DNA from 2 places in the Vibrio sp. 1401 genome. Region 2 is predicted to be linked to the other one. Evidence: predicted binding sites of a transcription regulator. Region 2 holds the regulator's gene; the other holds the start of a gene.
What was found. Region 2 encodes MetJ, which represses methionine synthesis genes. Its sites were predicted from a motif close to TTAGACNTNTANANGTCTAA; they were not measured.

Region 1 (3,425 bases), on a different contig from region 2:
TGAAGCTGCACTGAACGCTGCAACACAGCCAATCTTGCTGTCTTTAGCTATGCTAATTTCTTCAATTATCGTGTGGTGTTGGCATATTTTTACGCATAAGAAACCAGAAAAGGTGCAACTGAGCGTAGCTTTGTTGCTAGCACTCGCGTCGATGACGAGCCTGCAAGGTTTATTCTCTCTCGCGGCTTGACCTCTAATCTAAAGACAAAGTTAGACGGCTTATATCCAAGTGCTTTCTTGGTGCTTGGGTATAAGGTGATCACGTTTTAGATCTCACTCACTTTAAATTCGCGTGATTACTACTACGCTTGTTTATATACCTTGTCGAAGAGGAGAGTCGCGATGGATTTAAGCAATGTAGGTAATCTGGACAGCACTATTTTGCTAGGTATCGTCAACGAAAAGCTACGTTTAGAGTGCGACAGTTTTGACGAGTTAGTATCAGTGTATGAGATGGATGTAGAGTCTGTAGTCGGCAAGCTTGATATGCTCGGTTATCAGTACGATCCATTGACTAACCAATTTAAAGCATATCAACGCTAAGCCTTTCATAACCCAAATATTTTAAGCCACCTTGATTCCGTCAAGGTGGCTTTTACATTGTAGCCTCGCGGTTGCGAAAAAAGCTTGCAAGTAACGCTTCTCTCTCTCTGAGTGACGCGTTGCTGCAAACAAGCGACGCCATAAGCCTTGGCCGAAAGGTTTACTGGTAATAAGACCTTGGCGAGAAAATTCAGAAATCGCCCAATTGGGTAGTGCCGCCACCCCTAATCCAGCAGAGACCATCTGAACTAACATGAGAGTATTGTCGGCTTGCTTCCATTTCGCAGGTTCTATTCCTGCTGGCTGAAGAAAGTGTTTTACGACGTCTAGCCTCTGTTTTTGAACAGGATAAGAGAGCATGGTTTGATCTGCGAGATCTTGCGGATCAATAATTTCTTTTTCCGCCAATGGGTGGTTGGTTGCGGTAATTAAACGCATTTCAAAGTCGAATAGAGGCTCGTAGTGGACTTCAGATCGAGGTTGGATATCGGAAGTAATAACAAGATCGAGTTCGCCTGCCAATAAAGCTGGGAGTGGTTCAAAGCCAAAACCAGAGGAAAAGTCCAATGTTACGCTAGGCCAAGCAAGTTGGTACTCCCTAAGTGCAGGCATTAGCCATTGGAAGCAAGAGTGACATTCAATGGCCATATGTAATCGGCCATTGACGTCTTCTTTCAAGCTCGCTAAATCATTTTCTGCTCTTGCGAGTTTCGGAAGGATATCTTCTGCAAGACGCAATAGGATTTCTCCCTCTGAAGTGAACTTCACCGGACGAGTCTTTCTCAGGAACAGTTGCCCTCCAATTCGCGCCTCCAAATCTTTGATCTGATGAGACAGTGCCGACTGAGTGAGATGCAAAGCGGTCGCTGTCGCCGTTAGAGAGCCAGTGTCTCGAAGCGAAGTGAGTGTCCGCAAATGTTTTAGCTCTATCATGAATTCCTTTCATCCTTTGTTGCTCGCTATGAACAGAATAGCAATCGTGTAAATAACTTAACGACAAAAAATGGATATGTAAACGTCTAGACGTCTATTTGTTGTTTTTATCTGCGAATCATGTCGCTTCATGATGAATTTTTTTAATAAACAAGTTGAATAAATGGACGTTGTTCTAATATCAGATGAGAGCGATAGTTTAGCCATCCAGACATCTCATTCTTTACCGAAAGATGCTCTGATCCAAACAAATTGAACAAAATTGAGAAAGGAATAGGGACATGGCGACAACGACTCACATACTAGGTTATCCACGCATTGGTGAAAAAAGAGAATTAAAATTCGCTCAGGAGAAATACTGGCGAGGAGAAATTGATCAAGCTGAGCTTAAAAAGGTTGGGGCAGATCTACGCGCCAAAAACTGGCAAACACAAACGGATGCTGGTCTGAGTTTTGCCACAGCTGGCGATTTCGCTTGGTACGATCATGTACTGACGACCACGTTGCTATTGGGTCATGTGCCAAAGCGTCACGCTGGTGGTTTCCCTAACCTGGATACGTTGTTTAAAGTGGGTCGCGGTCAATCTCAGGCGGGTTGCAGCTGTGCGGGCGCTGCGGCATCGGATATGACCAAATGGTTCAACACAAACTACCATTACATCGTCCCTGAATTCAGTAAGGACGATACATTTGAAGTGAGCTGGCCCCAACTGTTTGAAGAAGTCAATGAAGCGCTTCAAGCTGGCCACCAAGTGAAGCCTGTTTTGCTTGGCCCAGTCAGTTACCTTTACTTGGGCAAAGAGGTCGAAGAAGGGTTTGACCGCTTAACCCTGCTACCACGCTTACTTACTGCTTACCAAGCTATTTTGGCAAAGCTAGCAAGTCAAGGTGTTGAGTGGGTTCAGATTGATGAGCCAATTTTGTCACTGGAGCTAGAAAGCAAATGGGCTGATTCGTTTAAGCTGGCCTACCAAGTGATTCGAAGCGATGTAAAAGTGCTGCTAACGACGTACTTTGACTCCGTAAGCGATACGCTAGACAAAATTGTAGAGTTACCGGTGGATGGTTTGCATATCGATTTATCTACCGTCCCTAAGCAGCTTGACGATGTAGTTACCAAGTTACCGGAAGATTGGGTGCTTTCTGCTGGTGTTGTGAATGGTCGTAATGTGTGGCGTTCAGATTTAAGTACCCAACTCGAGCGTCTACAGCCAGTCAAAGAGAAACTGGGCGACAAACTTTGGGTTGCCAGTTCATGTTCTCTGCTACATAGCCCTGTTGATTTAGCACTGGAAACAGAACTGAGCGAAGAAGTAAAAAGTTGGTTTGCCTTTGCAAAACAAAAAGTGGCAGAAGTCGCCTTGCTTGGCCGAGCGCTCGATGGTGATCAAAATGCGATTCGCGCTTGTGATACCTATAGCCAGCCAATCAAAGCGCGCAAGACAGCAACACATGTGAATAAACCTCAAGTACAAGCGCGTTTAAACAACATTACCGCGTCACTTGCCGAGCGCAGCGCACCTTATGCAGAGCGTGCTGCGCATCAAGCTGAAGTATTGGGCTTGCCTTTGTTGCCAACAACGACAATCGGCTCTTTTCCTCAAACGGGTGAAATCCGGGTGCAGCGCAGCGCTTATCGTACAGGTCAATTATCTGAGTCTGAATATATCCAAGCACTTAAAGGACATATTGCTGACGCAGTGAAACGTCAAGAGGCGCTCGACCTAGATGTGCTTGTTCACGGTGAAGCAGAGCGTAACGACATGGTGGAATACTTCGCTGAGAACTTGGCGGGTTTTCAAACGACCAAATTTGGTTGGGTACAGAGTTATGGCTCTCGCTGTGTGAAACCTGCCATTGTAGTTGCTGACATTGAACGTGAAAAACCGATCACGGTTGAATGGTCGACGTACGCCCAGTCGCTAACCCGCAAACAGATGAAAGGCATG
Region 2 (3,425 bases):
CCCAGCCTCCGCCAGTGCCTCCTCACCCATTGCACGGTGAGTCATGGATGCCGGGTGGCAAATCAAACTTTCTACACCACCTAATGATTCAGCTAATGAAAACAGTTGGAGCTCTTTCACAAACACCTTTAACTGCTCAAACGAACCAGCAAACTCAAAACTCAACATAGAGCCAAAGCCCGTTTGCTGCTTTTTAGCAATGTCGTGACCTGGATGTTCCGGCAGGCTTGGATGATAGATAGTTTTAACTAACGCTTGTTTCTGTAGGTAAGCCAGTACCTGCTGTGAGCTCTCTTCATGTACTTTCATACGAGCACCAAGCGTACGAATACCTCGCAGTGTCATGTAACTATCGAAAGGTGTGCCCGTTGCACCAATACAATTGCCCCACCATGCAAGCTCTTCTGCATGCGCTTCTGTGTTGGTGATGATTACCCCACCAATTACGTCCGAATGACCGTTGATGTACTTTGTTGTGGAGTGGATAACAAAATCCGCACCTAGCTCTAAAGGTTTTTGGTACACGGGTGTCAAAAAGGTATTGTCCACCGCAACTAACGCGCCGACTTGTTTCGCTTTTTCACAAGTAGCTGCAATATCCACTACGCGAACCAGAGGGTTTGACGGAGTTTCTAGCAAAATGAGTTTTGGTTTTTGTGCCAATGCAGCATCTAAAGCCTGTTCGTCTGATTGATCGACAAACTGAACCTTAAAATCGCCTTTATTAGCTCGGGTATTAAAAAGACGATAGGTACCACCATAACAATCGTGAGGAGCAATAATGAGATCATCTGGGCCGAGAAAAGCGGAAACCCATAAATTTAATGCCGACGTACCGCAGTTAGTAACAACCGCTCCTTTTCCAGACTCGAGTTCAGATAGCGCACTTTCCAACAGTCCGCGGTTTGGATTACCAGATCGTGTGTAATCATACTTGGGCACTTCACCAAAAGCAGGAAAACCATAGTTAGTGGAAAGATAAATAGGTGGAACGACAGCATGATATTGGCTGTCTGATTCAATACCAGTGCGTACTGCAATGGTCGCAGGTTTGCGAGTGCTCATGGGTGTATCCTTTCACGGGTAATGACTTCTAAATAGGAATGCGCTATATCTAATGAGTAACATAAAGTGATCAACACGCTTCCTTTGCTGTTATGTTCACTTTACTCGTCAAAAAATGAGACGTCAACACTTCTAGACGTCTATATGTCTTTGCTTATGGCGGTAAATGCAGCTAAAATCAGCACCTAAATTATTTTTAACCGATTACATAAATGAAGGTGTGCAATGGCTGACTGGAATGGCGAATACATTAGCCCATATGCAGAGCACGGCAAAAAAAGCGAACAAGTAAAAAAAATTACCGTCTCTATCCCGCTAAAAGTTTTAAAGGTGCTAACTGATGAGCGTACTCGCCGTCAGATCAATAACTTACGCCATGCAACCAATAGCGAATTGCTATGCGAGGCATTTTTGCACGCGTACACAGGTCAGCCACTTCCGACAGATGAAGACCTTCGTAAAGACCGTCCTGATGATATTCCAACAGAAGTAAAAGCGCTGATGACGGAAATGGGCATCGAATTTGAGTCATTCGACGAAGAATAAAAAAGCCTGATAAGAGGTTTCAGGTAATAACTCTTGCCTCGAGCCAAATGAATGACATAAAAAATGGGACGCAATAGCGTCCCATTTTTGTGTATCACATCTGAAAGATATATTACTCTGCCATGTAGCTTTCAGGCATCTCGATACGAGCTACACCTGAATTAACCGCCGCCTGAGCAACCGCTTTTGCAACACGTGGTAGCAAACGTGAATCCATTGGTTTTGGAATAATATAGTCCGCACCAAACTCTAGCTTATCAACACCTGCAGCCTTCAATACGGCTTCAGGTACAGGCTCTTTTGCTAGCTCACGAATCGCCTCAACGGCTGCAAGTTTCATTTCATCATTGATTTCACTTGCACGCACATCAAGAGCACCGCGGAAAATGAATGGGAAACACAATACGTTGTTAACTTGGTTAGGATAATCACTACGGCCAGTACCCATGATCAAGTCATCACGAACTGCGTGAGCAAGTTCCGGCTTGATTTCAGGATCCGGGTTAGAACATGCGAATACGATTGGCTTATCTGCCATCAACTTCAACGCTTCCGCTGGCAATAGGTTTGGACCAGATACACCTAGGAACAGATCTGCACCTTCAATCACGTCTTCTAGTGTGCGCTTATCTGTATTGTTCGCAAATAGCTGCTTATATTCATTAAGATCATCACGACGAGTGTGAATCACACCTTTGCGATCTAGCATGTAGATTTTTTCGCGCATTGCGCCGCATTTGATCAGAAGCTCCATACACGCTACAGCGGCAGCGCCAGCGCCAAGACAAACAATTGTTGAATCTTCAAGTTTCTTACCTTGAAGTTCGATTGCATTCAGCATACCCGCTGCCGTTACAATAGCAGTACCATGTTGATCATCGTGGAATACTGGTACATCACAACGTTCAATCAGACGCTTTTCAATCTCAAAACAGTCTGGTGCTTTAATATCTTCAAGGTTGATACCGCCAAAAGTGTCTGCAATGCTCGCAACAGTATCAACAAATTCATCGATCGTGCGGTGCTTAACTTCAATATCAATAGAGTCAAGACCTGCAAAACGCTTAAACAGTAACGCTTTACCTTCCATCACTGGCTTAGATGCAAGTGGACCTAGGTTACCTAGACCTAGAATAGCGGTACCGTTAGAAATAACAGCAACCATGTTCCCTTTTGCAGTGTACTTGTACACGTTATCCGGGTTTTGTGCGATTTCACGCACTGGCTCTGCAACACCAGGGCTATATGCAAGGGCAAGATCACCCGCCGTTTCCGCAGGCTTTGTCAGTTCGACAGCAATCTTTCCTGGAGTTGGATAAGCATGGTAATCCAATGCTTTTTGGCGATGTTCTTCTTCTGGAGTGGCTGCTTGGTGGTTGTCTTCAGACATGGACGTTTCTCTTTTTTATTTTTAGGTAAGGGGGCATAAATTCTATCGGATAGAAATCAAACTTCATAGGCAAGATTGCGAGCAATATCCTTAAAAAGCCGATAATAAAAGAGATTAGACCAGATAACGGGGTTAAGCACCCGATTTTCGAGTCAGGTGCTCTTTCTTCTTACTATTATTGGAGTATGCAAAATTAGAAAGTATCGTTACTCTTCGTCCACGTATTGCGCTTGGAGATAATTCTCAATACCAGACATTTCAATCAAGCCAAGTTGCGTCTCTAGCCAATCAACATGTTCTTCTTCATCTTCAAGAATATCTTGGAAGAGATCTCGAGACACATAATCTCGAATGTCTTCAGCGTAGGCAATCGCATCTTTTAAATCTGGAATAGCCGCCATTTCAAGCTTTAAGTCACACTCGA

Region 1: the regulator MetJ is predicted to act here: its motif matches at 1,555-1,574, upstream of metE (5-methyltetrahydropteroyltriglutamate--homocysteine S-methyltransferase).

Annotation. Positions count from the first base shown of each region.
Region 1 is NZ_JAWOWF010000008.1:111,835-115,259, reverse strand. Features, by position in the region: gene R7Z77_RS06930 (hypothetical protein) at 1-190, shown strand, start outside; gene R7Z77_RS06925 (DUF4250 domain-containing protein) at 343-543, shown strand; gene metR (HTH-type transcriptional regulator MetR) at 565-1,476, opposite strand; gene metE (5-methyltetrahydropteroyltriglutamate--homocysteine S-methyltransferase) at 1,758-3,425, shown strand, end outside.
Region 2 is NZ_JAWOWF010000038.1:969-4,393, reverse strand. Features, by position in the region: gene R7Z77_RS17460 (O-succinylhomoserine (thiol)-lyase) at 1-1,065, opposite strand, end outside; gene metJ (met regulon transcriptional regulator MetJ) at 1,291-1,611, shown strand; gene R7Z77_RS17450 (malic enzyme-like NAD(P)-binding protein) at 1,724-3,001, opposite strand; gene bfr (bacterioferritin) at 3,208-3,425, opposite strand, start outside.